One region of the Streptomyces sp. NPDC045021 genome, then DNA from elsewhere that is predicted to be linked to it. Evidence: riboswitches for the same ligand, from Rfam matches in the RefSeq annotation. Region 1 holds a riboswitch; each other region holds the start of a gene.
The links. Region 1 has a riboswitch for cyclic di-AMP ahead of AC07DC_RS20520 (C40 family peptidase). Riboswitches for the same ligand answer to the same signal wherever they lie in the genome.
Positions count from the first base shown of each region.

Region 2: linked by a shared signal. The riboswitch ahead of AC07DC_RS17690 (M23 family metallopeptidase) and the one ahead of AC07DC_RS20520 (C40 family peptidase) in region 1 are both predicted to bind cyclic di-AMP.
Region 3: linked by a shared signal. The riboswitch ahead of AC07DC_RS38720 (transglycosylase family protein) and the one ahead of AC07DC_RS20520 (C40 family peptidase) in region 1 are both predicted to bind cyclic di-AMP.

Region 1 is NZ_JBWKIQ010000006.1:281,802-288,895, reverse strand. It holds gene AC07DC_RS20540 (coenzyme B12-dependent isobutyryl CoA mutase small subunit) at 1-23, opposite strand, end outside; gene AC07DC_RS20535 (esterase/lipase family protein) at 326-1,198, shown strand; gene AC07DC_RS20530 (peptidoglycan DD-metalloendopeptidase family protein) at 1,327-2,889, shown strand; gene pcrA (DNA helicase PcrA) at 2,990-5,443, opposite strand; cyclic di-AMP (ydaO/yuaA leader) riboswitch at 5,712-5,870, shown strand; gene AC07DC_RS20520 (C40 family peptidase) at 5,877-7,028, shown strand.
Region 2 is NZ_JBWKIQ010000005.1:203,643-210,736, forward strand. It holds gene rho (transcription termination factor Rho) at 1-61, shown strand, start outside; gene AC07DC_RS17665 (hypothetical protein) at 155-283, shown strand; gene AC07DC_RS17670 (TetR/AcrR family transcriptional regulator) at 280-894, shown strand; gene AC07DC_RS17675 (phytanoyl-CoA dioxygenase family protein) at 911-1,708, shown strand; gene AC07DC_RS17680 (helix-turn-helix transcriptional regulator) at 1,719-4,430, shown strand; gene AC07DC_RS17685 (cupin domain-containing protein) at 4,485-4,829, shown strand; gene AC07DC_RS17690 (M23 family metallopeptidase) at 4,966-5,922, opposite strand; cyclic di-AMP (ydaO/yuaA leader) riboswitch at 5,928-6,105, opposite strand; gene AC07DC_RS17695 (N-acetyltransferase family protein) at 6,427-7,094, opposite strand, start outside.
Region 3 is NZ_JBWKIQ010000021.1:18,615-25,708, reverse strand. It holds gene AC07DC_RS38740 (Ppx/GppA phosphatase family protein) at 1-250, opposite strand, end outside; gene AC07DC_RS38735 (DUF501 domain-containing protein) at 247-804, opposite strand; gene AC07DC_RS38730 (FtsB family cell division protein) at 849-1,355, opposite strand; gene eno (phosphopyruvate hydratase) at 1,450-2,733, opposite strand; gene AC07DC_RS38720 (transglycosylase family protein) at 3,032-3,733, opposite strand; cyclic di-AMP (ydaO/yuaA leader) riboswitch at 3,738-3,910, opposite strand; gene AC07DC_RS38715 (transglycosylase family protein) at 4,171-5,100, opposite strand; gene AC07DC_RS38710 (cytochrome P450 family protein) at 5,305-6,606, opposite strand; gene AC07DC_RS38705 (endonuclease V) at 6,599-7,094, opposite strand, start outside.

The DNA of each region.
Region 1 (7,094 bases):
CGGATCGGACCGGACACTCCCATCACTGCCTCCATGACATTGCCGGCGTCATCGCCGGCCGAGCGGGACCACAAGCGGGACCGAGTGTGAACGAACGTTATCTCCAGCATCCCGTACCCGACAGTTTCGCGGTGGTCAGCGAGGGGGAAATCACACGATGGGACACGTTCGCAATACGTTGGGCCCGCCGCCGTCCTCCGTTCCGCCGGAGGTGGCCCGCGGGCCCAACGTGTTCCCGGGGAGCCGGGGCCTGCTGTACGGCTCTCCGGACTAGGGCACACGGGGGACGGAGCTGTTTCCCGTCGTGCCGCACGGGAGGTGGGCCATGAGCGCCCTGTCGTTCGGAGCCGTCGCCACGGGCCGCTGGCTGCGCAGCACAGCCGCCCTACGCGCCGCGGTTTTCGAGCTCGTCATCCTGACCGGCCATCTCTTCCTCTATCCGACCGGCATCCTGCCCGAGCGTGACCTGTCGGGCTCCGGCCCCGGGCCCTCCACGGACGCGCTCCCGGGCACAGACACGGCCACGGCCACGGACGCCCCCTCCGGTGCGGCACTGCTGCGGGCCGAGGCCGTGCACCCTCCCGTCCTGCTGCTGCACGGCTTCGTCGACAACCGCTCGGTATTCACCCTTCTGCGCCGCTCCCTGCGAAAGCATGGCTGGACGCACGTCCAGGCTCTGAACTACTCCCCACTGAGCTGCGACATCCGTACCGCCGCCGCGCTGCTCGGCCGCCATGTCGAGCAGATCTGCGAACAGACCGGGCAGCGGCAGGTGGATATCGTCGGCCACAGCCTGGGCGGCCTGATCGCCCGCTATTACGTTCAGCTACTCGGCGGAGATGCCCGGGTACGCACAGTGGTGACGCTGGGAACTCCGCACTCCGGCACCCGCGCGGCCCCGCTCCTGACGCCGCACCCGATCGTCCGGCAAATGCGTCCGGGTTCCGACCTCCTGCGCGAATTGGCGAAACCGGCCCCGGGTTGCCGCACGCATTTCGTTGCCTTCTGGAGCGACCTGGACCAATTGATGATCCCGGTGGAAACCGCCCGCATCGACCATCCCGACCTGGTGGTACACAATGTGCAAGTAGCTGGAATCGGGCATCTCGCACTTCCGGTGCACGCCACCGTGGCGGCCGGGATCCGCCAGGCCCTGATCGGCGAGGAGCGCGAGTTGGGGGCCGTGGACGCCGCATAGCTGTCGAATTCAATTCGAACACAACGCATTGCGCGGATCCGGAACCTGCCGAAGATTGTCGCCGTCGGGGGTAGGGGGCTACAGTCACCGCTAATTCTCCTGCTGCCGAGGCGAAAGAGAAGTAGGCGGTGAACGATCGTCACCCGTCGGGGTACACCCCCGACTACGGTGCTTACGGCTACGACCCCTATTCCACGGGCTCGTACCAGAACATCGGCACCACCTTCGCGGACGGCGATCCGCTCTTCGGAGCGATGACCGGCACCACGGACACGGGCGCCACGGGCAGCTACGCGTTCATCCCGCAGCCGGCACAGCACGGCTATGACGCGTCCGTGTACGAAACGGGCAGCTACGACGCGAGCGGTTTCTGGCAGGCCCAGACCGGCACCTATCAGACCGGCAGCTACCAGACCTACCCCGAGCAGTCCCAGCCCCAGCCGCACTTCCCGTCCCAGCACCAGCCGCAGTTCCAGCAGCAGGAACAGCAGCAGCCGCAGCAGAACTGGGACTCCGGCCAGTACCCGGCATACGGCTACAACGCCCCCGGCCAGGACACCGGCAGCTACCCGACCGGCACGTACGACGCGATGTCCTGGGACACCGGCGTCTACACCGTGCCCGCGCAGGCCGGGCCCGTCGAGCACGGCTACGCCCCGGAGCCCGCGCCCGGATACGCCGCCGAAACGGCCGAAGCACCGCCGTACGGGAACGCGAACGGGAACGGGAACGGGAACCCGAACGAGTACGGGAACGAGTACGGCACCGGCTACACCGACGAGTACGCGTACGAGCCGGAGACCGCTCCCGAGCACGAGCCGGCGCACGACCTCGCCCACGAGCCCGAAGCCGATCTCCACCTCGATCACGACCTGGACCCCGAGCCGGACCTCGAACTCGACCCCGAGTCCGCATCCGAGTCCGACATGGCCCCCGTCCCCGCGGCCCCCCGCGGCGGCGGAAGCGGCTGCCGCCGCAAGCGGCCCGCGAAGCGCTCCGCGCTCCTGACCATCGCGGTGCCGTCGGTCGCCGTCATGGGCGTGGCGGCCTGCGCCGCAGCCGCCATCACCGACGTGCCCGGCGCCCATGCGACGTCCAAGACCGAGGCCTCCGCCACGGCCGCGACCAACCCGGCCGCCTCGAAGCTCGACACGCAGCTCGCCGGAGTCACCTCTGACGCCGACGACTTCGCCACCCGCGCCAGCCGTACGCAGGAGCGGATCGACCTCAAGGACCGCGAGGCCGCCGCGAAGAAGGCGAAGGCCGACGCGGCGGCGCGCAAGGAGGCCCTTCGGCCGAAGTTCCTGCTGCCGGTGGCGGAGCGCGGGCTGAGCGCGTACTACGGCCAGTCCGGCGTCAACTGGATGGCACTGCACACCGGCATCGACTTCCCGGTCGGCACCGGCACACCCGTGTCGTCCGTGACCGACGGCACCATCCGCACGCAGTGGAACAGCTCCTACGGCAACATGGCCATAGTGACCGCCGCCGACGGCACCGAGACCTGGTACTGCCACCTCAGCAGCACCAAGATCCGCTCCGGTTCGGTCAAGGCCGGCCAGGTCATCGCGTACTCGGGCAACACCGGCAACACCACCGGCCCGCACCTGCACCTCGAGGTCCGGCCGCACGGCGGTTCGCCGATCGACCCGCTGCCGTGGCTGCTGGCGCACGGGCTCGACCCCCGCTGACCGCACCCACCCAAAGGCCCGCCCGACCACCCCTCAACACAGCACGAAAAAGGCCGGGACGGCCGAAGCCGCCCCGGTCCACTCCTGCGTGAGCCCCGCGTCAGAGCTTCTCGACCGGCGCGTACCGCAGCAGCAGCCGCTTCGGCTTCTCCTCGCCGAAGTCGACGGTCGCCTGCGCGTCCGATCCGGAACCGCTGACCCCGACGACCGTCCCGAGGCCGAACTGGTCGTGCGTGACCCGGTCCCCCACCGTCAGCGCGATCACCGGCCGGTCCGTCGTACGCCGGGTCGCGAAGCCCTTGGGCCCGGCCTTGGCGCGCGAAGACGACAGCGAGGCCGCGGCGGCGGACATCGCGGCCCCGGGCGTGGCCACCGGGCCGGTCCGCTTCCAGTCGATCAGCGTGGGCGGGATCTCCTCCAGGAAGCGCGAGGCCGGGTTGTACGAGGGCTGGCCCCAGGCGCTGCGCATCGTCGACCGCGTCACGTACAGCCGCTCGCGCGCCCGCGTGATGCCGACGTACGCCAGTCGCCGCTCCTCCTCCAGCTCCTTGGCCTGGCCCAGCGCCCGCATGTGCGGGAAGACCCCGTCCTCCATGCCGGTGAGGAAGACCACCGGGAACTCGAGGCCCTTGGCGGTGTGCAGCGTCATCAGCGTTATGACGCCACCCCCCTCCTCGTCGTCCGGGATCTGGTCCGAGTCGGCGACCAACGCGACGCGCTCCAGGAACTCGGAGAGGGTGCCCGGCTCCGCGTCCTCGGCGGCGGCCCGCTCCTGCTCGAACTCCAGGGCGACGGCGGCGAGTTCCTGCAGGTTCTCGATACGGGTCTCGTCCTGCGGGTCCGTGGAGGCCTGGAGCTCCGATAGATAGCCGGTCCGCTCCATCACCGCTTCGAGGACCGTCGCGGGGCCGGCGCCCGACTCGACGATGGTGCGCAGTTCCTCCAGCAGCTCGTTGAACTTCCGGACCGCGTTGGAGGAGCGGGCGGCCATGCCGTACGCCTCGTCGACCCGGCGCAGCGCCTGCGCGAAGGAGATCTTCTCGCGCAGCGACAGGGCGTCGATCATCGCTTCCGCCCGGTCGCCGATGCCGCGCTTGGGCACGTTCAGGATCCGGCGGAGCGGGACGGTGTCCTCGGGGTTCGACAGGACGCGCAGGTACGCGAGGATGTCGCGGACCTCCTTGCGCTCGTAGAAGCGCACCCCGCCGACGACCTTGTACGGCAGGCCGACGCGGATGAAGACCTCTTCGAAGACACGCGACTGGGCGTTGGTCCGGTAGAAGACGGCGACGTCGCCGGGGCGGGAGTCGCCCGCGTCCGTCAGCCGGTCGATCTCCTCGGCGATGTACTGCGCCTCGTCGTGCTCGTGGTCGGCGACGTACCCGGTGATGACGGGGCCGTCGCCGGCTTCCGTCCACAGGTTCTTGGCGCGGCGCCCGGCGTTGCGCTCGATGACGGCGTTGGCGGCCGTGAGGATCGTCTGCGTGGAGCGGTAGTTCTGCTCCAGCAGGATCGTCGTCGCCTGCGGGTAGTCCTCTTCGAACTGCAGGATGTTGCGAATGGTGGCGCCGCGGAAGGCGTAGATGCTCTGGTCCGCGTCACCCACCACGCACAGCTCGGCGGTGTGGTCGCCGGTGCCGACCAGCTCGCGCACCAGCGTGTACTGGGCGTGGTTGGTGTCCTGGTACTCGTCCACGAGGACGTGGCGGAACCGGCGCCGGTAGTGCTCGGCGACGTCGGGGAACGCCTGGAGCAGGTGCACTGTGGTCATGATGATGTCGTCGAAGTCCAGGGCGTTGGCCTCGCGCAGCCTCGCCTGGTAGAGCGCGTACGCCTCGGCGACGTGCTTCTCGAAGGCGTTCTCCGCCTGGCGGGCGTAGTCCTCCTCGTCGATCAGCTCGTTCTTGAGGTTCGAGACCTTCGCGCTGAACGCCTTCGGCGGGAACTGCTTGGGGTCGAGGTCCAGGTCCCGGCAGACGAGCGCCATGAGCCGCTTGGAGTCGGCCGCGTCATAGATCGAGAAGCTGGAGGTGAAGCCGAGCTTCTTGCTCTCGCGGCGCAGGATGCGCACGCACGCGCTGTGGAAGGTCATGACCCACATCGCGTTGGCGCGCGCGCCGACGAGGTCGCCGACGCGTTCCTTCATCTCGCCCGCGGCCTTGTTGGTGAAGGTGATCGCGAGGATCTCGCCCGGGTGCGCGCCGCGCGTGCCGAGCAGATGGGCGATGCGGTGCGTCAGCACCCGCGTCTTGCCCGATCCGGCGCCCGCGACGATGAGCAGCGGACCGCCCGCGTGCACGACGGCGGCGCGCTGCTGCTCGTTCAGCCCCTCCAGGAGCTGGGCGGGGTCGACGACGGGGCGGGCGGCCCCGTCCCGGTAGTACGCGTCCCGGCCGCCGTGCGGGGGCTCGTTGAAGCGCCCGCCGAAGAGGTCGTCCGCGGCATCGTCCGGCCGGTGCTCGGTCCCGTGCTCCGGGGGCGGCGGGGCCGATTCCGGCGCGTGGTCGGGGGCCTGGAGGTCGGCCAGGAAGCTGTCGTCAAAGAGGCTGCTCATCGCCTCCCGAGTCTAGGCGCCCCCACTGACACCTCACACTCCGCTTGCCCGAGTCCGCACAGACCCGAGCCTGACCCTGCCCATGGCCCTGCCCATGACGCTGCCCGACCCTGAAAAACCATCACTCTCCGCGACCGGACCCGACCGTTGCGCTCACATCACGAAATGGTTTCGGGCCTATCGGACACCGGTCTTCCCACCGGACAGGAGAGTTGGCTACCGTGCCGGACCAGGCGGTCCGTCCTCTACTTCGGCAACACGCCGTCACGGACCGTCTCCGCTGAGTGCGGCGCAAGCCGCAGCCGGGGACCCACAAGCATCACTGGGGTGAATCGGCCCGCACGGGAAACTCCGTTCGGACCGTAGGGCGACCTTCCGACAGCCCGAACCCGACAGCTAACCCGGTAAGCGGTTTACGGAAGGACTTCCCGTCTTGGCGTCCCACCGCAAACCCCGCCCCGGCATACGCGCCGGCCTGCTCACCACCACCGGCCCCCGCGCGGCGGTCGGTTTCACCGCGGCGGCGCTGGCCACCGTCACCCTGCTGGGCGAGACCGCGAGCGCGGCGCCCGCGCAGCCGCAGCCGCCCTCCATAGAAGAGGTCCAGGCGAAGGTCGACGCGCTCAACCACGACGCCGAGGTCGCCACCGAGCGCTACAACGGCGCCAAGGAGCAGGCCGACCAGCAGAGCGCCAAGGTCGAGGCGCTGCTGAGCCAGGTCGCGCAGCGGACCGCGTCGCTGAACGACTCGCGCCGCGTCCTGGGCCAGTACGCGGCCGCCCAGTACCGCAGCGGCGGTGTCGACACGACGAGCGCGTTCCTGCTCTCCGCCGATCCGCAGGAGTTCTTCGACCAGACGCACCAGATGAAGCGGATGACCAGCAACCAGAAGGAAGCGGTCGAGAACTTCCGCACCCAGCAGGCCACGACGACGCAGAAGCGCACCGAGGCGGTGAAGAGCCTCGACGCGCTGAACGCCTCCCGGGCGAAGCTGGAGACGGAGAAGCAGACCGTCAAGGAGAAGCTGGCGGCGGCGCAGACGCTCCTCAACACCCTCACCACGCAGGAGAAGGCCCGGCTGGCGGCGCTGGCGGCCAAGAAGGCGGAGGAGGACCGCAAGCGCGCCGCGGCGATCGCCGCCAAGGAGAAGGCTGCCCGGGAGGCCGCCGCCAAGGAGGCCGCGAAGACCGGGACCGGGACCGGCACCGGCGGTACCGGTTCCCACACCAGCACGTCGTCGAAGGGGGCGAAGGCCGTCGCCTTCGCCCGCCGGCAGCTCGGCCTGCCGTACGTGTGGGGCGCGACGGGTCCGAGCTCGTACGACTGCTCAGGGCTCACCCAGGCGGCCTGGAAGGCGGCCGGCATCGACATCCCGCGCACCACCTGGGACCAGGTGAAGGTCGGCGAGCGCGTCTCGACGTCGGATCTGCAGCCCGGGGATCTGGTCTTCTTCTACGACGACATCAGCCATGTCGGCCTCTACATAGGCGACGGCAACATGATCCACGCGCCACACACCGGCACGGTCGTCAAGATCGCACCGATCACCCAAATGCCCATTTACGGGGCTTCGCGCCCGTCCTGAACCCCGCTCGACGGTCACAATAGGTAAGGTATCGAAGCGATTTCGCTCACCTTCCGAGCGAAACTT
Region 2 (7,094 bases), on a different contig from region 1:
GAAGACGCCGGACAACGCCACGTTCCTTGCACAGATCCACCGCACGGTCCCCGGCGCCTGAGCGCCGCTCCTCGCGGCCGTCCTGATCCACCACACGGCGCCGATCGGAGGTCTGGAGATCCCGACCCTGCACGGCTATCTCATCGCCTTCACCATGGCCGGCGGGGTCGCGATCCTCGCCTTCCTCGCGGCGGTGTCGATACCCGGCGGCCGGCGCGGCACGACCGGTCTGCCCGCGCAACGCTCCGAACCGGCCGCGGACCCCGCGCTGGAGGGAGCATGAGCACCATGACGACAGCTGCCCCCGACTCCCCGCGCCGCGACGCCGACGCCACCAAGGCCGCCATCCTGCGCGCCGCCCGGACCATGCTGGGGCGGCGCGCCTACGGCGACATCACCCTCAAGGCCATCGCGGAGCGGGCCGGGGTGAGCGCGCAGCTGATCGTGAAGTACTTCGGCAACAAGGAGAAGCTCTTCGCCCGCATCATCTCCTTCCAGTCCGACGCGGAAGCGCTCCTGGACGCCCCGCTGGACGAGCTGGGCCGGCACATGGTCACCCAGGTCCTCACCAGCCAGAACGAGCGCGGCATCGACCCCATCCTGCGGATCGTCTTCGCGCCGCTGCACTCCGCCGAGGGGCAGGGCGACATCCGGCGCGCCAACTTCCGCGAGCAGGTCATCGCCGGCCTCGCCCGGCGGCTGACCGGTCCCGAGGCCGCACTGCGGGCCGAACTCGCCGTGGGCATGCTGCTGGGCCTCGGCGCCGTCTACGGGATCGCACGCGGCGAGGCGGTCCGCGCGATGACGGTTCCCGCCCTCGTCGAGCGGTGCGCTCCCGCGCTGCAGGAGCTCATCACTCCGACCGGAAACCCGTTGGCTCCCGCCGCCCGGTAGCGGTGAGGATGGCCGGGTGGACCCTACGACGATCGAACACTTCCTCGACAACGGCTTCATCAGGATCGAGCGGGCCTTCTCCGAGGAGACCGCGCGGGCCTGCGCGGAGCTGCTCTGGGCGAAGACCGGCACCGACCCGGACGATCCGGCCTCGTGGACAGAACCGGTGCACTGGGTGTCCGACATGCCGGACGCGCCCTTCGTCGAGGCCGCCAACACCCCGGTGCTGCACGACGCGTTCGACCACCTGGTCGGCCCCGGCCGCTGGGTGCCGCGGCCCTCGCTGGGGTCCTTCCCGCTCCGCTTCCCGCATCCGAAGGAGCCGGACGACGCCGGCTGGCACATCGAGGGGAGCTATCTCCCCGAGGGCGCCCAGTGGTATTACGCCAACCTCCGTTCCGAGGGCCGGGCGTTGCTGATGCTGTTCCTCTTCACCGAGACCGGCCCCGAGGACGCGCCGACCCGGATCAGGGTCGGCTCGCACCTGGACGTCCCACCGGTCCTCGAGCCGTTCGGCGAGCAGGGGGCCTCGACGTTGGAAATAGCCGCCCGGATCGACGAGGTGAGCGCGCACCGGCCGGTCGCGCTGGCCACCGGCAGCCCCGGGGACGTCTATCTGTGCCATCCGTTCCTGGTGCACGCGGCCCAGCCGCACCACGGCACCCGCCCACGGTTCATGGCCCAGCCCCCGCTGTATCCGGCGGTCCACTACGAGCTGGAACGGTCCAACGGCGCGTACTGCCCGGTGGAGACCGCGATCCGGCGGGGCCTGGAAGGCTCCCGCGGCGTCAGCGGCGGCCGGTCCGTTGGATAGCGTTCACGGCATGTTGCACGGGCGCGCCGGGGAACAGTCGGCCATCGGGGAGCTGCTGGCCGGCGCCAGGGCGGGCCGCAGCGGTGTGCTGGTACTGCGCGGCGAGGCCGGTATCGGCAAGACGGCGCTGCTCGACGACACGGTCGGCGCCGCCGGTGACATGACCGTCGTCCGCGGCTCCGGCATCGAGTTCGAGGCCGAACTGCCCTTCGCGGGCCTGCAGTTGCTGCTCCGTCCCGCGATGGGTTCGATCGGTGCGCTGCCCGCGCCGCAACGGCTCGCGCTGGAGGCCGCGTTCGGGATGACCGTCGCGGCGGCCCCTGACCCGATGTTCGTCGGGCTCGCCGTGCTGTCCCTGCTGTCGGCCCACTCGGGGGACGGGCCGCTGCTGTGTGTCGTGGACGACGCGCAGTGGCTGGACCGGGTCTCCACCGACGCGCTGATGTTCGCCGCCCGACGGCTCGATGCCGAGGGGATCGCCCTGGTCTTCGCGGCCCGTGACGGCGAGGGCACGTTCCCCGCCCCCGGGCTGCCCGAACTGCGGCTGCGCGGCCTGACCCCGGAGTCGGCGGGGGCCCTGCTCACGCTGCACGGGGCCAAGCTGACGTCCACCGTCCGGCGCCGCGTCCTCACCGAGGCCCAGGGCAACCCACTGGCCCTGCTGGAGCTGCCGGTCGCATTCCGGGCGGAGCGGTCCGACGGCCGGTTCCGGCCGGGCGCGCTGCCGCTCACCAGCCGTCTGCACATGGCGTTCCACGGCCGGGTCAGCCATCTGCCGGCCGCCACCCAGCTGCTGCTGCTCGTCGCCGCCGCCGAACACACCGGCGATCTGCGGGCCGTGCTGCGGGCGGCCGAGGCGCTGGGCGCGGGCACGGCGGACCTGCCGCCCGCGCAGGAGGGCGGTCTGATCCTGCTGGACGACGACCGGCTGCGCTTCCGCCATCCGCTGGTACGTGCCGCGGTCTACCAACGCGCGCCACTGGCCGATCGGCTGACCGTCCATCAGGCGCTGGCCGCGATCCTCGACGGCCCGCAGGACGCGGACCGCAGGGCCTGGCATCTGGCGTCCGCCGCGACCGGTCCCGACGAGACGGCGGCCGGCGCGCTGGAGGACACCGCCGGGCGGGCCAGGGACCGCAGCGGCTACACGGCGGCCTCCCTCGCCTTCGAGCGGGCCGCGCGTCTCAGCACCGATCCCGACGCCAGGACCCGACGGCTCGCCCTGGCGGCCGAGGCGGCCTCCGAGGCCGGTGAACTGGACCGGGCCCGTGACTTCGCCGAGCAGGCCGCGCGCCGCAGCCCCGATCCCGTGCTGACGGCCCGGCTCCACCACGTCCGGGCCCTGGCGGAATTCCTGAGCGGCTCCTTCCCCACCGCGCACCGGCTGCTGATCGACGGCGCCGGGCACGCGGCCGCCGCCGATCCGCAGCGCGCCGCCCGGATGCTCATGCAGGCCGCCCACACGGCCTGGTACCTCGGCGAACAGGACGTCGCGGACACGGTGCAGCGGCTGGACGCGCTGGTACTGCCCGCGACGAGTTCCGTGGCGCCGGTGGCCCGTTTCATCACCGCCGCCCTCGGTCCGCCGGCCGCCGGCGGGCCGCCGGATCTGACCGCCGCCGTCGCCTCGGCCCGCGCCGCCGGGGCCTGCGACCCGCGCGACCTGATGCTGCTGTGCGGCGCCGGGCTGGCCGTCGGGCAGGACGACGAGGCGCATGAACTGGCCGCCGCGCTCGCCGCCGAGAGCCGCGACCGGGGCGGTATCGGGCGGCTGCCGACCGTGCTGTTCTTCATGGCCGAGGCCGAGGTGTTCGCGGGCCGGCACCGTGACGCGCTGGCCACCGCGCAGGAGGCGCTGCGGATCGCCGGGGACACCGGACAGCAGCAGTGGATCAGCCAGTTCAGCAGCGTGCTGGCCTATCTGGCGGCCGTCGAGGGGGACGAGGAACGCTGCCGGACGTACACCGACGACGCCCTCGCCGTCGTCGCCGGCGCCGCGATGCCGCCCGGCGCGCCCTGGGCGTACTGGACGCAGGGCATGCTCGATCTGTGCCTGGGCCGGGCGCGGTCGGCGCTCGACGGGTTGGAGCGGCTCACCCATGAGCCGCTGCGGCACCACTTCTGTGCCACCCGCAGCACCCCCGACCTCGTCGAGGCGGCCGTCCGGCTGGGCCTCGGCCCGCGCGCCGCCGAGCCGTTCGCCCGCCTCGAACGCTGGGCGGCCCGCTCCCGGCAGCCCTGGTCCGACGCGCTGGTGCTGCGCTGCCGGGCACTGCTCGCCCCCGACTCCGAGGCCGAGGCGCACTTCACGGCCGCGCTGAAGCTCCACGACGAGCACCGCCGGCCGCTGGAACACGCCCGTACCGGGCTGCTCTACGGTGAATGGCTGCGGCGCGCACGCCGTAAGAGCGAGGCGCGCGGCCAGCTGCGGGCGGCGCTCGACGTGTTCGAGCGGCTCGGCACCCGACCGTGGGCGGACCGGGCGCGCAGCGAGCTGGGGGCGACCGGCACGGTGGCCCCGCAGAGCCAGGAGCCGGGCGTGCTCGCCGGACTGACGCCGCAGGAGCTGCAGATCGCGCGGCTCGCCGCCCAGGGAATGTCCAACCGGGACATCGCAGCTCAGCTCTTCCTCAGCCCGCGCACCGTCGGCTACCACCTGTACAAGGCGTATCCGAAGCTCGGTATCGCCTCCCGCGGCGAACTCGCCGCCCTTTTCGGGTGATCGCCCGCGAGGAAAAGCCTGCCGGGAGCGGGCCCGCCGGGAGATGCTGACCGTATGAACGCACCTGATCAGGCTCTACGGGCACCGGGAAGTGTGCTGGCCCTCCACGTCGACGATGTGCCCACCACCGAGATCGGCCCCGGCGTCCTGCTGCGCGAGCTGCCCGGCCCGGCCCCGTTCAGCTTCTGGGTGGTGGACTTCGCACCCGGCTCCCGGTGGCCCGGCGTCGATGTCCACGAGACGGTCGGGGAGGGTTACTACGTGGCCGAGGGCGAGGTCATCGAGGGCGACCTACGCCATGGCCCCGGCACCTACGTCCTGCTCGAACAGGGCTCCAGCCACCAGCCGCGTTCCGAGACCGGGGCGCGGGTGTTCGGCTACAACCACCCCGCCGGCTGACCCGGCGCCGTCGGCGGCGTGCCGCGGAACGCGGAAATGCCCGCCCGGTCCTGGGGTCAGGTCCAGGATCGGGCGGGCACTCCGGGTCTCACGGGGTCGCGGGATCACACGGATCGCACGCGGGTCGCGGGACGGATCAGACGGTCACGCCGTGCTCGTTCAGGTACGCGACCGGGTCGATGTCCGAGCCGTAGTCGGGGCCGGTGCGGATCTCGAAGTGCAGGTGCGGGCCGGTCACGTTGCCGGTCGCGCCGGACAGGCCGATCTGCTGGCCCTCGGTGACGGTCTCGCCGGCCGAGACGGACAGCGAGGACAGGTGCGCGTACTGCGAGTACTTGCCGTCGCTGTGCCGGATGACGACCTGGTTGCCGTAGGCGCCACCGTCGCCCGCGGACACGACGGTGCCGGCGGCGATCGCCTTCACCGTGGTGCCGGTCGGCACGACGAAGTCCACACCGGTGTGGTAACCGCTGGACCAGCTGGAACCGGCCTGGTGGTACGGGGTGCCGATGCTGGCGCCCGAGACCGGCAGGGTGTAACCGGAGGAGGAGCTCGCCGCGGCGGGGGCCTTGGTGGCGGAGGACGAGGACTTCGCAGCCGAGTCGCTCTTGGCCGGGGCCTTCTTGGCCTGCGCGGAGGAGGACTTCGCGGACGACTTCGGCGCCGGGTGCGAGGACGGCGCGGAGTGCGACGGGGCGGCCTTGGCGCCGAGGGCCAGGGTCTGGCCGGGGAAGATCAGGTCCGGGTTGCCACCGACGGTCTCCTTGTTGTCGGTGTACAGCTTCTGCCAACCACCGCTGACGTGGTGCACGTCGGCGATCTTCGACAGGCTGTCACCGTGGACCACCTTGTAGGAGGCGTCGTGGCCCTTCGCGGGAGCGGCCTTGGCCGGAGCGGCCTTGGCGGCGGGCTGTGCGGCGTGCGCCGGGGTGGTGGTGGCGGCGTTCGCGGCGGCTACGTGCGTGTCGGCCGCGAAGGCGTTCGACGACATGGCCAGCGGAAGTGCGAGAGCGGCGCCACCGGTACCGGCCGCGACGCAGATCTTGGTGAGCCGGTTCATACGGCCACGACGGTGCTTTCCCTTTGCGGGCATGAAGGAGTTCCTCTCCTACGCCGGCGAGGTGAGCTGTCGGGTTCGGGCCGGAGATGCCCGGTCGCGGCATGCGCCATTACGGCGCGACGCATTGCGACTTCACCCCAAGCCATTCCCGATCTTCGGGAACGGCACTTACCTGGGTCCCCCGCTCCTGCCGTAGAAGTTTGGTGTTCAAGACACCGGGCAGCGGCAGGACTAGGCGTTCCACCCGGTGGGATCCTGCGAGCACTCGACCCGCAGGAGAGCGAAGCTAAACGAACTCCCGACGGCTGGGCAACAATCCGGAATGAGCCGCATATCACGTCGCGAGTTACCCGCGCATTTCCGTGACCCTATGTCGGCAGGTCCGGTCTGTGCGTATGCGATTCCTTCACGTTCGGTGAGTCCGCACATGGAAAGCGTCACAAAATGCCGATGTGGTGAACGCACCGTGGACAAGTCGGCAGCGCTGCGTATCACACGCGTGAGCCCGCTCACTCGGCGGGCCGGGTGTGAGCGCCGTCACATGGCGGGATGCGCCGACGCCTGTCCCTGGGACTGTCCCGCGGACGGTCCTGGAGCCTGCCCCGGGCGGATCCGGGGGTCCAGGACGCGGCTGAGGCGGTAGGCGGCGACCCGGAAGCCCACCGCCGGCCAGTGACCGGCCGCCAGCGGCGAGGCGGAGTGCCAGCGCGCGCCGATGTGCCGGTACTCGTGGTCGTACGCCCACGCCACCGCGGTGGCCAGCAGGATCCGGCTGACGCCCTCGCCCCGCGCGGACGGCTCGACGTACGCCTCGGCCAGTTCCACGCAGGCGTCGGGGGTGACCGGGCCGGCCGGGGACGGGGCGAGCAGGACCATGCCGATCTCCTCGCCGCCGCGGGCGGCGATCCAGGCCGCGCAGCGGGGATCGGAGAGGGTGTCGGTGTACCGGGTGCGCATCGCGGCCAGTGCGGCGTCGGACTGCGGCAGGAACATCGCGGACTGCCGTTGGTAGCGGGCCGACTCCGAGGCCATCCGGCCGATCTGCGGCAGATCGCCGGGGCCGGCCCGGCGGATGCTCAGCCCGTCCACTCCGCGTGGCTGCCGGCCGCGGGGTTTGACGGCCATCAGCCCGTACATCTCCTCGAATCCGAAGCCCAGTTGGCACCAGTCCATCGCGCCGGTCCCGGACGCCGGCAGTTCGACGT
Region 3 (7,094 bases), on a different contig from region 1:
CGGACGTCGCCACGAACCGCACGCGCTCCGCGCCGAGTTCCTTGATGGCGGCGGCGTACTCGCGGCAGGCCGCGAAGGTCCGCTCCAGCGCCTCGGGCGCCAGCCGTCCGGTGCGGTCCACGCCCTGGCCGAGCCGGACGATCGTCATCCGCCGGTCGAGGTCCTCGATCTCACCCGTGACCGGGTCGGCGTCGGCGATGAGCAGCCGGATGGAGTTGGTACCGCAGTCGATCGCCGCTACCCGGGTCACCTGGTCCCCTCGTCCGTCGTCGGGGCGGGCTCGGTGGGGCAGCCGCCGCTGACGCACGGGCCCTTGCGCCACCACTCGGGCAGCATCGCGATCGCCTCGTCGCCCAGCGGGTTCACCCCGGGGCCGGCGGCCAGCGAGTGGCCGACCAGGACGTGCAGGCACTTCACACGGTCGGGCATGCCGCCCGCGCTCGGGAAGCCCTCCAGTACCTCGATGGCGTCCCGGCGGGTGATGTAGTCGTCGTGCGCGGCCTGATAGGCGGCGGCCAGCTCCGGGTCCTCGGCGAGCCGGGCCGTCATCTGCTTCATGACGCCGTCGGCCTCCAGCGTCCCGATGGCCGACGCGGCGCGCGGGCAGGTCAGGTAGTACAGCGTCGGGAACGGCGTACCGTCCTCCAGCCGCGGCTGGGTCTCGACCACGTCCGGCTGCCCGCACGGGCAGCGGTGGGCGATGGCCCGCAGGCCGCGCGGCGGGCGGCCCAGCTGCTCCTTGAACGCGGCGATGTCGGCCTCGGTCGGCGTGGTGCGGGGGGTGGGAGCGGGGTGATCTGTCATGAGCCGTTCTCGGTCGTGGAGGGTCAGCGAGGGCGTTGCCCCGGCTACCGCCGGGAGGGGCTCCCGGCGGCGTCGGCGTGGTCGACGCTGTCCCAGAAATTGTCGTACCAGGGGCGGTGCGCGGCGGCCTCGTCCGAGGACCGCCGGCCGCCGGTGTCGCTGACGGGCCCGGCGCTCGGGGTCGGACTCACCACCGTATAGCCGGTCTCACCGGGCAGCATGAAGTGCAGCCGCTTGCGGGCCTGGGTCTTCACGTACTCGTTGTCCTGCCAGCGCGCCTTCTCCTCGCGCAGCTGCTCGACGCGCTCCTTGGCCTGCTGGGCCTCCTTGCGCTGGTCGGCGATGTCCGAGCGCTGGGCGATGTACTGCCGCATCGGATAGGCGAGAGCGACGATCAGCGCACAGAGCACGAGCGCCAGCAGCGCGGCCCGCCCGGTGAGCTTGCTGCGCCGGGGGGCGGGGCGCCTGGTCGCCGCGCGGTAGACGCGGGCCTGCGCCTCCTGGCCGATCGCCTTCAGCCGCGCCGCGGTGGAGAACCGATCCGCCCCCACGCCGTCTCCCCTCGTCCGCACGTACCTACGTCCCCGGCCACGGTACGGGACCGGGCACGGGGACGTAGGTCAGACCTGCGGGCAGTGCCGCCGATCAGCCCTTGAAGCGGGGGAACGCGGAACGACCGGCGTAGACCGCCGCGTCGTCCAGGATCTCCTCGATGCGCAGGAGCTGGTTGTACTTGGCAACGCGCTCGGAGCGGGCCGGGGCGCCGGTCTTGATCTGGCCGCAGTTGGTGGCAACGGCGAGGTCGGCGATGGTGACGTCCTCGGTCTCACCGGAGCGGTGCGACATCATGCACTTGAAGCCGTTGCGCTGGGCCAGCTCGACCGCGTCGAGGGTCTCGGTGAGCGAGCCGATCTGGTTGACCTTGACGAGCAGCGCGTTGGCCGAGCCCTCGTCGATACCGCGCTGCAGGCGCTCCGGGTTGGTGACGAAGAGGTCGTCGCCGACGATCTGGACCTTGTCGCCGAGCTTGGCGGTGAGGGCCTTCCAGCCCTCCCAGTCCTCCTCGTTCAGCGGGTCCTCGATGGAGATCAGCGGGTACGCGGCGACCAGCTCGGCGTAGTAGTCCGAGAGCTCGCCCGCGGAGATCTTCTTGCCCTCGAAGTCGTACGAACCGTCCTCGTTGTGGAACTCGGAGGCGGCGACGTCGAGCGCGAGCGCGATGTCCTGACCGGGCTGGTAGCCGGCCTTCTTGATGGCTTCGACGATGAGGTCGAGCGCCTCACGGTTGGAGTCGAGGTTCGGCGCGAAGCCGCCTTCGTCGCCCAGGCCGGTGGAGAGCCCGCGCTCCTTCAGCACGCCCTTGAGCGTGTGGTAGACCTCGGCGCCCCAGCGCAGGGCCTCGGAGAAGGACTCGGCACCGATCGGCGCGATCATGAACTCCTGGATGTCCACGTTCGAGTCGGCGTGCGACCCGCCGTTCAGGATGTTCATCATCGGGACCGGCAGCACGTGCGCGTTCGGACCGCCGAGGTAGCGGAAGAGCGGCAGGTCGGACGCCTCGGAGGCGGCGTGCGCGACGGCGAGCGAGACGCCGAGGATGGCGTTGGCGCCGAGCGAGGACTTGTCCGGGGTGGCGTCCAGGTCGAACATCGCCTGGTCGATCAGCCGCTGCTCGGTGGCGTCGTAGCCGACCAGCTCCGGGCCGATCTGCTCGATGACGGCGAGAACGGCCTTCTCGACGCCCTTGCCCATGTAGCGGCTCTTGTCACCGTCGCGAAGCTCCAGGGCCTCGAAAGCTCCGGTCGAGGCACCGGACGGCACGGCCGCGCGGCCGGTGCTGCCGTCGTCGAGGCCGACCTCGACCTCGACGGTGGGGTTGCCTCGTGAGTCGAGGATTTCCCGGGCTACGACGACGTCGATGGACGGCACGAGTGTCTCCTTCAGGCTGTGTACAGCTGATGCGTGTCTCTCTGCTCTTGCGACACGAGCCTAACCGCCCGAGGAGGGTCGGCCAGTCGATCGGCCGACCCCTGAGACGAAAAAGGGCCCAAAGACTTACAACAGGTGACCAACGGTGCCTTACACCGCGTGACCAACGGGAAAACCCCCGGCCCGGCACGCTCGGGGGGAGTGCGTGCCTGGCCGGGGGAATCAGGGTTCAGCGGACGGGAACCGGCGGGGCGGCTGCCGGTGAGTCAGGTGCGGTCGCGGCCCGCGGTTCCCGGTCTCAGCTGAGGTGCAGCTGCTGGCCCGGGTAGATCAGGTCGGCGTCGCTGATGATGCTCTTGTTCAGCTCGAACAGCTTCTCCCAGCCGCCGGCGACGTGGTGCGCCTGGGCGATCTCGGAGAGGCTGTCACCGGTGACGACCTTGTACTCGCCGGTGCCCTGCTGGACCGGGGCGGCCTTCTTGGTCTCGGCAGGCTTGGCGGCGGGCTTGGCCTTCTTGACCGGGGCGCGGTTCTCGGACTTGCTGCGGCTGGCGGTGTCCGAGGTGTCGCGCGAGGTGGTGCTCTTCGACGGGGTGCTCTTCGTGGCGGAACCGGAGGTGTCCACGTTGGCGGCCGGGCCACCGGCGGTGAGGTTGCCGGCGCCGGCACAGGCCCAGGCACCCGGGCCCTGCAGGGCGAGCAGCTTCTCGGCCACCGCTATCTGCTGGTCCTTGGTGGCCAGGTCGGCGCGGGCGGCGTACGCGGTGCCACCGGCCGCTTCCCAGCTGGACTGGGAGAACTGCAGGCCACCGTAGTAGCCGTTGCCGGTGTTGATCGACCAGTTGCCACCGGACTCGCACTGGGCGACGGCGTCCCACGTGGCGACCGAAGCGGCCGAGGCGCCGGAAGCACCGATCAGCGGAACGGCGATCGCAGCGGTGGTAACACCGGCAATCGCGGCAATTCGGGTGAACTTGGACGGGCGACGGTGCTTACCCATGATGTGTCATCCTCACCGACGCCTACGAGGTCAGCTGTCGGGTTCGGGCGTGAGTTGCCCGGCTGCACGGCTCTCGCCGCGCTGCTTCACCCCAAGCCGGTCCGTCCCCCACGAGTTCGGGGCCGGGCCGGCGGAAGACCTTGGGTCCCCCGCTCCTGCCTACGGCGCTTTCGCGTCGACTGTTCCCGTCGGTCGGCGGCAGGACTCGGCGATCCTGACCGGCGGGGCCCGCTGTGGCGAGCAGTTAGACGTTAAACACACGATCCCGGCGAGGACAAACATCCCGGTGTCGTACAGCAACTCCCCTGTCCGGCTGAGCGGGCGCACAGACCCGCAGGTCGGAAGGGAGAAAGTCGGCGGAGCGCGAGCGGGTGGTCACAGGCGCCACGGAGACCCTTGTCACAAGGACCGGGGTGCCGGGATCGTGTTGAGCGGACTCAGTAGCTCAAGTCGAGGTGCTGGCCAGGGAGAATCAGGTCGGGATTGTCCCCAACAATCTGGTCATTTGCCCCATACAGTGCCTTCCATCCGCCCCGCAGATGGTGGTCCGCGGCGATGTCGCACAGGTTGTCGCCCGACACCACGACGTAGGTGCCGTCGCTCGCCACATCGCTCTGACCGGCCTTCTGGTCATCACTCAGGCCGTCGGTGTCGGTGGGCCGGTCGGCATCGCGCGAGGCGCGGTCGGTGGAGAGCCCGCCGGCGGACTCGGGCGACTCGGGCTTGGCGTGCTTGCCCTGGCTCTGCCCCGGGGCCGGAGTGGTGGCCGTCGGGTCCGGGGTGGTGGTGGGGGCGCCGGTGGGCTGCTTGGCGGTGCCCGGGGGAACGGTCGCAGGGTCGGGCGCCGAGGTGCCCGTGGGCGTCGACGGAGTCGTCGGCGTCGTGGCGGCCGGAGGGGTCTTCGGCGTCGCGGGCGCCGTCGGCGTCGTCTGCGTCGTCGTGGGGGCCGGGGTCAGGATCGAACCCGGGTCGACCTTCGCCGGCACGCCGCCGGTGACGAGCCCCGCGGGTCCCGAGCAACCGGGCCACGCGTCCGGCCCGAGTTCGGCGAGCAGCGTTTCGGCGACGGCTATCTGCTGCGAGCGGCTGGCCAGGTCGGGGCGCTCGGCGTACGCCGTGCCGCCGTACTGCTCCCAGGTGTCCTCGGTGATCGACAGACCACCGTAGAAGCCGTTGCCGGCGTTGGCGCTCCACATGCCGCCGCTCTCACACACCGCCACCTTGTCCCAGGTCGTGGCGTCGGCCGCCTGCGCGGCGCCCGCACCGAGCAGCGGGAGTGCGATCCCCGCCCCGGTCACCGCGACCACCACAACGGCGGTCGAGGCCTGGCGCGGTCGGCGGTGTCTGCCGTTCCCGGACTTCAGCATGCGGTCATCTCCAAAACCATTGACTACGGCCCTGCGTCATATTCGAGAAGCCTGCGATGACCGCAGAACGTAGCGGTGTTGACCATGGGATCACAAGTCGGTGTAGCGGGCGTCACGCTAAGGTCACGGTCGATTTCAGCTCGTACCTCTTGTACTGGACATTTTTGACGTTCCATCAGGGTTTAACGGTGTGAAGGGCTGGACTCAGGACGCCGATTCAGCAGTTCCGGTCTCGGGGGTGAAGCCCACCGGCAGCGTCCGCAGTCCGCGCATGATGAGACCGCCGCGCCACCGCAGGTCGTCCGGGTCCGCCGCCAGCCGCAGATCCGGGAGCCGGGTCAGCAGCGTCGCGAGGGCGGACTGCGCCTCCAGACGGGCCAACGGGGCGCCCAGGCAGTAGTGGATGCCGTGCCCGTAGCCGACGTGCTGGTTGTCGCGCCGCGCCAGGTCCAACGTGTCGGGCCCGTCGAAGCGGTCGGGGTCGCGGTCGGCAGCCGCCAGCACCACCAGCACCGGCTCGCCCTCCTCGATCCGCTGTCCGCCGATCGTCAGCGACTGCGTCGCGAACCGCCAGGTCGCCAGCTCGACCGGCCCGTCGTAGCGCAGCAGTTCCTCCACCGCGGTCTCCAGGAGGTCGCTCTCGCCGCGGGCGATCGACTCCTGGAGTCGCGCGCGCTGTTCGGGATGGCGCAGCAGCGTGTGGACCCCGTTGCCGATGAGGTTGACCGTGGTTTCAAAACCGGCAAAAAGCAGGATGAAGGCCATCGCGGCCGCTTCGTTCTCCGACAGGTGCTCGCCGTGGTCGCTGGCCTTGATGAGCCCGGAGATCAGATCGTCGCCGGGGTCCGCGCGCTTGCGGTGGATGAGCTCCAGCAGGTACGACCGCATCTTCTTCACCGACCGGGCGACACCGCCCCGCGGGCCGCCGCCGTGGCGGATCATCATCCCCGCCCAGTCCCGGAAGTCGTCCTGGTCCTCGGCCGGGACGCCCAGCAGGTCGCAGATCGTGTAGATGGGGAGCGGGAAGGCGAACTCGTGGATCAGATCCGCCTCGCTCTTCACCGCGCCCGTCCCGTCCCGCTGGAGGCCGTCGATGAGGCGGTCGGTCAGCTCCTGCACGCGCGGTGCGAACTCCGCGATGCGGCGCGGGGTGAACGCCTTCGAGACGAGGCGCCGCAGCCGGGTGTGGTCCGGCGGGTCGATGTTCAGCAGGTGCGTCATCAGATCCGCGCCGCGCTCGCCGGGGATGCCCACCTTGTTCTTGGCGTTGGCGCCCTCGCTGTGGTGGCCCCGGTTCTTGCTGAGCCGCGCGTCCGCCAGCGCCTGCCGCGCGTCCGCGTACCGCGTCACCAGCCAGGCGTCGACCCCGCTGGGGAGCGTGGTCCTGTGCACCGGCGAGTGCTCGCGCAGCCAGGCGTACGCCGGGTACGGGTCGGCGGCGAATTCCCAGGTGAAGAGGGTGGGGGTGGGGGTGGGCGCGGGGGTGGCGGCAGTCTCGTCAGGCACCCCCTGACGCTAGCGCGTCCCGGCAGAGGCGATCGGCGAGCCGGGTCGTCTGCGGCAGCCGGTACTCCGGCGCCAGCGCCAGGACATGCCGGCACGCCGTGTCCAGGTCGATGCGGTGCCCTGTCGACACATAGACCGGCTTGACGCCCCGCTGGGTGCGCAGCGCGCGGCCCACGGTCTCGCCGCCGTCGTCGAGCGGCGCGAACACCCCGCGTTCCGGGCCCAGCGCGGCCGGGTCGTAGCTGCCGGTGAACGGTGTCTTGGCGACCCCGAGCGTAGGAATGCCGGTGATCACCCCGAGGTGGCAGGCGAGGCCGAACCGCCGGGGGTGCGCCAGCCCGTGACCGTCGCAGACCAGCAGCTCCGGGACGGTGCTCAGCTTGCGGAGCGCCTCGACCAGGGCGGGCAGCTCGCGGAACGCGAACAGCCCGGGGATGTAGGGGAACGAGGTCTCGGCGACGGCGGTCGCCTGTTCCACCGGCGCGAGC